DNA from 3 places in the Pseudoalteromonas sp. APC 3694 genome. Region 2 is predicted to be linked to each of the others. Evidence: predicted binding sites of a transcription regulator. Region 2 holds the regulator's gene; each other region holds the start of a gene.

Region 1 (3,291 bases), on a different contig from region 2:
ACCATGATCAAAAAGAGAATAAATTAGGAAATAATAAGTACACAGCAAGCACAATAAGTAATATTACGGCTGTAGAAATCAGCGAATATAAAACAAGGTTACTGCGTTTTTTGGGCGTAGTAGAGAGTGGCTCATCTAGCATTAAATCGTCATCTTGCCATGGTTCGTCATTTTCATCAGGTAATGATAATTCAACCTCAGGGAGACGTTGTTCAATATCTTCTAGTTTTTCTTCAAGACGAATTAAGCTACTAGTAATGTAATCTAGGGCATCAAATAAGCGCTGATCTCGCTGGCTGTCGTGCGCTTTTTGAGAAGTAGCTTGTGTAGGGGCTGTTTGCTGAAGTTTGCTTTTGATCCCCAGCGTTGAAAGTAACTTAGCTTGCTTAAGGGCTTTCTCTTTGTTGCTAGGAGCAAACAGCGGCTTGCCATTAAAAAATGCCGCCACCTTTTCAGGTGAGGTTTTTAGTTTTTCTGTCAGTGCATTGGTCACTGCTTGGCTGTCTGCGCCTTCTGCAAGTCCTACAAATATAACACGAAAATTGTCGGCCATTTTTATCCCTAACACGCTTTATTGTATAAGCAGAGTATATACCTAAAATGTTAAACAGTTCGAGACTGTTTTATGACTAACTTAATACACATAGCAAAACGGCCCTAAAAAGGGCCGTTTTAATATTAGCTAGGTGGCTTACAGGCCAGCTGCTGCGCGAAGTGCGTCTGCTTTATCTGTGCGTTCCCATGGGAATTCATCACGGCCAAAGTGGCCGTAAGCCGCTGTTGGTAGATAAATAGGGCGCTCAAGGTCAAGCATTTGAATTAGGCCGTAAGGGCGTAAGTCAAAGTGTTCACGAATAAGTTCGATTAAACGCGCTTCTTCTAATTTACCTGTGCCAAATGTTTCAACACTGATAGAAGTAGGCTCTGCAACGCCGATAGCGTAAGAAACCTGAAGTTCACACTTGTCAGCAAGGCCAGCAGCAACAATGTTTTTAGCAACATAACGTGCAGCATAAGCCGCTGAGCGGTCAACTTTTGATGGATCTTTACCAGAGAAAGCACCACCACCGTGACGAGCCATGCCACCGTATGTATCTACAATGATTTTACGACCAGTTAAACCACAGTCACCCATTGGGCCACCAATTACAAAACGGCCAGTTGGGTTAATGAAAAATTTAGTTGCGCTAGTAATAAGCTCAGCAGGAAGTACTGGTTTAATAATTGTTTCCATTACCGCTTCTACTAAGTCATTTTGCGATACATCTTCGCTGTGCTGAGTAGAAAGTACAACGGCATCAATGCCTACTGGCTTGCCATTTTCGTATGCAAATGTAACTTGTGATTTTGCATCTGGACGTAACCAGTTAAGCTCGCCGCTTTTACGAACCTCAGCTTGACGCTGCACTAAACGGTGAGAATAAGTAATTGGAGCAGGCATTAATACTTCAGTTTCGTTACATGCGTAACCAAACATTAAGCCTTGGTCGCCAGCGCCTTGTTCTTCAGGGCTTGTACGGTCAACACCTTGGTTAATGTCTGGAGACTGTTTCCCAATCGTGTTTAAAATTGCACACGAATCGGCATCAAAGCCCATATCTGAGTGTGTGTAACCAATTTCACGTACTGTTTTACGTGTAATTTCTTCGATATCAACCCATGCGCTAGTCGTGATTTCACCACCAACCATAACCATACCGGTTTTAACGTAAGTTTCACACGCTACACGGGCATGAGAGTCTTGCTCTAGGATAGCATCAAGTACCGCATCAGAAATTTGATCGGCGATTTTATCCGGATGGCCTTCAGAAACAGATTCAGAAGTAAATAAATGTTTTGCCATTGTAATTATGCTCACAAATATTGCGCTTCACAAACGTCGGTATTAGCGCTAAAAAATTAAGGCGCGTATTTTATCTAAAACAAATGAACTTGCATAGTTTTTTTACGCCTAGACGTCTAAATAAAATATCTAATAGTAAATGGTTCTTAAAAAATATTCATAATGCCCTATTTTTATGGGTTTTTAATTGCACACAGCCCCCACAATAAGTAAGAATGGGGATAAATAAATACCCGCGCAAATACATATAAAGGTAGGAGAATTCATGCCATCTCGCAAAGAACTTGCAAATGCTATTCGCGTCTTGTCAATGGACGCAGTACAAAAGGCCAAATCTGGTCACCCTGGAGCCCCTATGGGCATGGCTGATATCGCAGAAGTATTATGGCGCGATTATCTAAAACATAACCCAACAAATCCAGAGTGGGCTGACCGAGATCGATTTATACTCTCAAATGGTCACGGTTCAATGCTAATTTATTCTCTACTGCATTTAAGTGGTTATGACTTGCCACTGGATGAAATTAAAAACTTCCGCCAAATGCATTCTAAAACACCAGGCCACCCAGAATATGGATACGCGCCAGGAATTGAGACCACTACGGGCCCATTAGGTCAAGGGATCACAAATGCGGTAGGTATGGCGATTGCTGAAAAAGCATTAGCAGCGCAGTTTAACCGTGAAGGCCACGACATTGTTGATCACCACACGTATGCGTTTATGGGTGATGGCTGTTTAATGGAAGGCATTTCTCATGAAGCATGCTCACTAGCCGGTACATTAGGCCTAGGCAAGTTAGTGGCATTTTGGGATGACAACGGCATTTCAATCGACGGTGAAGTTGAAGGTTGGTTTAGTGATGATACCCCAGCACGTTTTAAAGCATACGGCTGGCATGTAATTAGCGACGTTGATGGCCACGACAGCGATGCAGTAAGTGCAGCAATTGCAAAAGCTAAAAGCGTGACTGATAAGCCAACACTAATTTGTTGTAAAACTATTATTGGTTACGGCTCACCTAATAAATCAGGTAGCCACGATTGTCACGGTGCACCACTAGGTGATGACGAAATTAAAGCGTCTCGCGAGTTCTTAGGTTGGACGGGTGATGCATTTGAAATCCCTGCTGACATTTACGCACAGTGGGATAACAAAGAAAAAGGCCAACAGCTTGAAGCAAGCTGGGATGAAAAATTTGCCGCATATGAAAAAGCATACCCAGAGCTAGCAGCAGAATACAAACGCCGTACACATTCAGAATTACCAGCTGACTGGGCTGAAAAATCACAAGCCTACATTGAAGAGCTGCAAGCAAACCCAGCAAACCCAGCATCACGTAAAGCGTCGCAAAATGCATTAAATGCGTTTGGCCCGTTACTACCTGAGTTTATGGGTGGTTCTGCCGATTTAGCGGGTTCAAACTTAACAATTTGGGATGGCTCTAAAG
Region 2 (3,291 bases):
AAATCATTTACATCTTCAATACCCACCGAGATACGAATAAGCGTGTCGCCTACTCCGGCTTCTGCACGCGCGGTTGCGTCCATACCGGCGTGGGTCATAGTCGCAGGGTGACAAATCAAACTTTCTACTCCACCTAATGATTCCGCTAAGCTAAATTCATTTAAACGCGTTAAAAACGCTGCAGCATCGTTTATATCGCCTTTTATATCAAAGCTAACCATAGCACCAAAGCCAAGCTGCTGCGCCTTAGCTAGCGCATGTTGAGGGTGTGATTCAAGACCTGGGTAGTAAACTTGGGCAACAAACTGGGAGCGTTCTAAATACTGTGCAATGGCGAGTGCATTTTCTTGGTGTTGCCTTAAACGCACGTTTAAAGTACGTAAGCCTCTGAGCGTTAAATAGCTATCAAATGGCGCGCCGGTGATGCCAATGTTATTTGCCCACCACGCTAACTCTTCACCTAACTCAGCAGTCGCTGCGATAACCGCGCCACCAACAACGTCTGAATGGCCATTGATATATTTTGTGGTTGAGTGCACCACAATATCAGCGCCAAACTTAATCGGGTTTTGTAATGCTGGCGATAAAAATGTGTTGTCGGCGGCAACCAGTGCACCACACTGTTTAGCTGTATCAGTTACCGCTTTAATATCTGTTAAGCGTAAAATAGGATTGCTAGGTGTTTCAATCCAAATCAGCTTAGGTTTAATAGCAAGGATGCGTGTCAGACTGTCGCTTTTGGTAAAATCGACCACTTCTAGTTTTAATAAGCCGCGCTTTTCTAGCGAAGTAAATAAGCGATAGCTGCCCCCATAACAGTCATGAGGGATCACTAACGTATCGTCACTATTAAGTAATTGTGTTGTTAGGTGAACGGCTGCCATGCCTGTTGCGGTAATAATGCCTTTAGCGCCACCTTCAAGCTCCGTGAGCGCCTCAGCCAAAATGTCACGATTAGGGTTACCACTGCGGCCATAATCATATTGGCGCTTTGTATCAAAGTCAGCAAATGAGTAAGTTGTTGATAAATAAAGCGGTGGAACAACCGCACCATGCTGTTTGTCGGCTTCTATTCCACTACGAACAGCAATTGTTGCCTTATTTTTTTCACTCATTTTCGCTACCTTTACTAATTTGGATGTTTAGACGTCTAAAAGGTAGCGCATGCAATTTAAGATGTCAAAACATTTAAATGTCTAGATAGCTAAATAACTAGTATTTGACTATCTTTTTTAAACCGATAGAATTTCACGCATATTTACACGCTTTGATGCTGTGTGAGCAATTTATAATCTGAGGCAACGATACATCTTATGGCTAAATGGAATGGTGAATATATTCACCCATACGCAGAACACGGGAAAAAATCCGAACAAGTAAAGAAGATCACCGTTTCGATCCCGCTAAATGTATTAAAAGTATTAACTGATGAACGTACTCGTCGTCAAATAAACAACTTACGTCATGCAACAAATAGCGAGCTTTTATGCGAAGCGTTTTTGCATGCGTTTACCGGGCAACCGCTGCCTAATGATGATGATTTGCGTAAAGATAACGCAGAAAAAGTACCTGAAGAAGTGAAGAAAATAATGCAAGAAATGGGACTAGAAGTGCCTATTTTAAATGAAGACTAGAAGGGTCTTTATACAAAAAAACCTCAGCAAATGCTGAGGTTTTTTTTGCGCTAATTTACACTTAACAATTACGCCATGTAGTTTTCTGGCATATCAATTAGTGCCACACCTGAATCAACCGCCGCCTGCGCAACCGCTTTAGCTATACGTGGTAACAAACGTGGATCCATTGGTTTTGGTATAATATATTTAGCACCAAACTCTAATTTGTCGATGCCTGCGGCAGTAAGCACTTCAGCCGGTACGGGCTCTTTAGCAATACTGCGGATTGCTTCTACAGCAGCAATTTTCATCTCGTCGTTTATTTCACTGGCACGTACATCTAACGCACCACGGAAAATAAACGGAAAACACAATACGTTATTAACTTGATTCGGATAATCAGAGCGACCTGTAGCCATAATTAAATCGTTACGTGCAGCGTGTGCTAATTGCGGATCGATTTCAGGATCGGGGTTTGAACAAGCAAATACCACGGGTCTATCAGCCATTAATTTTAAATCTTCAGGGGCTAATAAATTAGGGCCCGATACACCCACAAACACATCGGCATCTTCAATTACATCTTGTAAAGTACGTTTATCGGTATTGTTTGCAAATAATTGCTTATATTCATTCAAGTCATCACGACGCGTATGAATAACTCCTTTGCGATCTAACATATAAATATGTTCACGCAACGCGCCACATTTAATTAAAAGCTCCATACAGGCAACAGCTGCAGCGCCGGCACCTAAACATACAATAATTGCATCTTCAATTGCTTTGCCCTGTACTTCCAGCGCGTTTAGCATACCCGCAGCCGTTACAATAGCCGTACCATGCTGATCATCATGAAAAACAGGAATGCTACAACGCTCTATAAGCGCTTTTTCTATTTCAAAACACTCGGGCGCTTTAATATCTTCTAAATTAATTCCACCAAAGGTGTCGGCAATATTAGCCACCGTGTTAATAAAGTCTTCGGTAGTACGGTGCTTAACTTCAATATCTATAGAGTCTAACCCTGCAAAACGCTTAAATAGTAGCGCTTTACCTTCCATAACGGGTTTTGAAGCCAGTGGACCTAAATTACCTAAGCCTAAAATTGCAGTGCCGTTAGTAATAACCGCAACCATATTTCCTTTACCAGTATATTTGTAGGCATTTGCTGGATCAGCGGCAATTTCACGAACAGGTTCTGCGACACCGGGGCTGTATGCGAGCGCGAGGTCTTTAACCGTCTCAGCGGGCTTGGTCAGCTCAATACTGATTTTACCTGGAACGGGATGGGCATGGTAATGTAGTGCTTGTTCACGAAAATCTGACATAACGCGATTATATCCTGCAATTTAAGTTAAAGTGAGAGGTAGTTTAATCTACGATACCTTTATTATTTTTAAATTCCAAGCAATATCAGGTCTATCCTGTTATATGCTAGAACTGTTAATTTTAAGTTATTTATCAGCAACTTCCCTAGATTATCCTGACATTTTTAAAATATAAATTCGTCATAAAAATGAAAAACACAGGTACTTTTTGCCCTTATTCTATTTTTATAAAGCGTATTTTTTAGTCTTAAATTAAAATAGTGAAATACCGAATTTTATTTAACTTTAAACACAAATAACCTCACGTTACCTGCATTTGAGTACCATCTTTAAAGTTTAACAAATAA
Region 3 (3,291 bases), on a different contig from region 2:
GCAATATCAATTAATGGCGTAAAGCCCACATCTTTTGCAAGTTCAGCAATGGTATTCCATTGTGTTTCGTTTAAATCCATACCACTTGGGTTGTGACAACATGCATGTAATAACACAACATCGCCCTTAGGCACCTGTGTTAATGTTTCAACCATTTCATCAAACAATAAATCTTTGTTTTCGTAGTCGTAGTATGGGTATTCTTTAACCGTTAAGCCTGCAGCTTCAAATAAGCTAATGTGGTTAGCCCACGTTGGGTTAGTAACCCATACAGTAGCGTTTGGGTTACAACGTACAATAAATTCTGCTGCAACACGAAGTGCGCCTGTACCACCAGGTGCTTGTGCTGTGCGTACGCGATTAGCTAATAATGCCGGGTGCTCACCAAGAAGAAGATTTTCCATTTGTTGACAGTAATCTAAGTTACCAGCAAGACCAATGTAAGATTTGCTCATTTCATTTTCTAAACGAAACGCTTCTGCTTTTTTTACTGACTTTAATACCGGGGTATTCCCCTGCTCGTCTTTATATACACCAACCCCTAAGTCAATCTTATTTGGGTTAGTATCTTGCTTATAGGCCGCCATAAGGCCAAGAATAGGGTCTGTAGGTAATGGTTTTAATACTGAGAACATTGACTATCTCTTCGTTATTTAGGGGTTAGCTGTTGCGCTAAGCTTAACATAAAAACTCACTCGATTGACCAGTGTTATTTACACTAAAAAGTGAGGAATTTTAATACAGCATGCAATTAATAACGCGAGTGTCGCATTATCAAAAAAATCCGTGCTAAAGGCTTCGCCATCGACAATGCCAATGCACTGCTTTTGCGCATTAAATAGTGGTAAACAGGCCTCTGCTTTTACTTTCGGATCGCAGGTGTAATACTCACCACCCGCGGCTAAATATTGCTCAACATTATTAATGACACGTCCTTTACCACTGAGTGCCACTTGCACATTATTACTGCCGGTTGCAAATTCAGCAGTGAGCGGAAATAAAGGGCGACTCGGTGCACCAAAATAAGCGAGCTTTAATAACTGCTCGCCTTCAGGGGTGGCCGTATTTTGATAGATGCCATACCAATCTAACTGGGTGTTTCCGATTACATAGTCAACAATCAACTGAAGTTGTGCTAATTTTTCAGTTGTTTGCGTACTTTGGCTGACATAATCGCTTAGTTTAAACGGCTCATCCTGTAGGTAACCAAATAAACTACATGCCCCACCTTCACCTAGCTCAGGAATTTGGTATTCCCAACGCACGGCTGGTGCAGCATTTTTATTTAGGTATTGCTCAAGCTTTTCTAGCTCAGCGTGAATTAACTGTGGCTCAACATTAAGTTGAGCATACTCTAAGTAAGAATTAACCATTTGGACGTCCATACATCTATAATGCCGAAATAGTAGCATGGATGTTTTTATAGTGCTAGCCAATTTAAAGCGCTTTTTTAAAATCTTTAAACACTTTTATTCATAGATATAATTGCGGTATTTAAACTGGTTGCTTTATCTTTGGGGGCATTAAAAGGTGTTCAGCTTAGGTGCAAAAATTACGCCTTTGCTTCACAAATTTGTTATTATTTGCCGCATTATTATATTCAATCTTAAGTAGGTTAATTATGAGTGATAGTCACTTAGTGTATTCAACAGCAACAGGGCGAATTGATCAGCCAAAGCCAGAAAAAGAACTGGATGTAAAACTATTTAAAGACGGGTCAATTCGCATAGAACGTCAAACCAAAGGCCGAAAAGGTAAAGGTGTAATGCTGGTTGTTGGTCTTGATCCACAACAGCATGATTTGAAAAAGTTAGCAAAAACAATAAAAAGTAAGATGGGCCAAGGGGGCGCAGTAAAAGAAGGTGTTATTGAAGTACAAGGTGATGATCGCGACAAATTAAAAGCGATTTTAGAGGGATTAAAATTTAAAGTAAAAATTGCGGGTGGTTAACCCGCAATTCTTGCTTATTTAATAATTTTTAGCGCTGCTAATTGATCAAATAATGCGGGAATATCATCCTCAGCCACTGGCTTACTAAAATAATAGCCTTGAACAATAAAACAATTATTATTTTGTAAAAACTCAACTTGCTCGATTGTTTCGACCCCTTCGGCAACTACATCAAGCTTCAGCTTTTGTGCCATAGCAATAATGGCCGCAGTGATCTCCATGTCGTTATCATCCTCAGGTATATCTTTGACAAACGAACGGTCAATTTTAAGAATATCGACAGGGAAACGCTTAAGGTAACTCAGTGAAGAATAACCCGTACCAAAGTCATCAATAGAAATTGAGATACCCAACTTTTTAAGTTGATGTAACTGATCAATAGCTGCTTCAACATTCCCCATCAGCATGCTTTCGGTTAATTCAAGATGCAGACTTTTAGCATTAATCTGCGTCTCTATAATTATTTTTTTCAGCATAGGCACTAAGCTTGCGTCTTTAAACTGTCTTGCTGACAGATTGATCGACATATTACTTGCTCTACCTTGTTGTTCTAGTCGCTTCGTAAACTCACACGCTTGTTGTAGCACCCATTTACCGAGCTCTACAATTAAACCCGTTGCCTCAGCTATCGGAATAAACTTAGTCGGAGGAATAAACCCTTGCGTAGGATGGAACCAACGAAGTAATGCTTCATATCCCACCACGCTATTATCGCGACAATCAACTTGTGGCTGGTAATGTAGCGTGAGTTGCTTTTCTTTAATCGCATGACGCAATTCATTTTCTAGGAATAATCGTTCATTAGCTGCCGCATTTAGATCTTGGCTATAAAAATGGAAAGTGTTACGCCCTTTGGCTTTGGCCTCATACATGGCTAAGTCGGCATGCTTTAGTAACTGATCTTCTTCTAGGCTATCAAATGGTGCTAAGGTGATGCCAATACTTGCACTGACAATTACTTCATTGCTGCCAAGTTTTATCGGCTGGTTTAAGGTTTTTTGTATGGTGTCAGCGACTTCAGATGCTTCTTTTTGATGTTCAATACCACTGAGTAAAACAGCAAATTCATCCCCACCTAAACGGGCTATGGTATCTTCTGCTCGTAAGCGCTGTTTTAAGCGTGTTGCCACTTCAACTAACAGCTGATCACCCGCATCATGACCTAAAGTATCGTTAATACGCTTAAATTCATCCAGATCAAAATAAAATAAAGCAAACGAGTAACGCCCTCTCTCAGCAAGCGCCATCGACTTCCTGAGCTGCATTCTAAAGAATGTACGGTTAGCAAGCCCGGTTAGTGTGTCAAAGTAAGCGAGCTGTTCCATTTTTCGTTGGCTTTC

The links. The regulator MetJ, encoded in region 2, represses methionine synthesis genes. The targets are predictions, from matches to a motif close to TAGACGTCTAGACGTCTA.
Region 1: a site for MetJ is predicted at 1,945-1,962, ahead of metK (methionine adenosyltransferase). Genes of this name have one in related genera too.
Region 3: a site for MetJ is predicted at 1,375-1,392, ahead of QMA00_RS01645 (translation initiation factor). Genes of this name have one in related genera too.

Annotation. Positions count from the first base shown of each region.
Region 1 covers NZ_JASDDE010000001.1:186,286-189,576, reverse strand. The annotation lists gene QMA00_RS00960 (hypothetical protein) at 8-553, opposite strand; gene metK (methionine adenosyltransferase) at 692-1,843, opposite strand; gene tkt (transketolase) at 2,109-3,291, shown strand, end outside.
Region 2 covers NZ_JASDDE010000030.1:23,689-26,979, forward strand. The annotation lists gene metB (cystathionine gamma-synthase) at 1-1,115, opposite strand, end outside; gene metJ (met regulon transcriptional regulator MetJ) at 1,314-1,634, shown strand; gene QMA00_RS11505 (malic enzyme-like NAD(P)-binding protein) at 1,703-2,944, opposite strand.
Region 3 covers NZ_JASDDE010000002.1:136,173-139,463, reverse strand. The annotation lists gene QMA00_RS01655 (amino acid aminotransferase) at 1-635, opposite strand, end outside; gene QMA00_RS01650 (GAF domain-containing protein) at 714-1,373, opposite strand; gene QMA00_RS01645 (translation initiation factor) at 1,622-1,951, shown strand; gene QMA00_RS01640 (EAL domain-containing protein) at 1,966-3,291, opposite strand, start outside.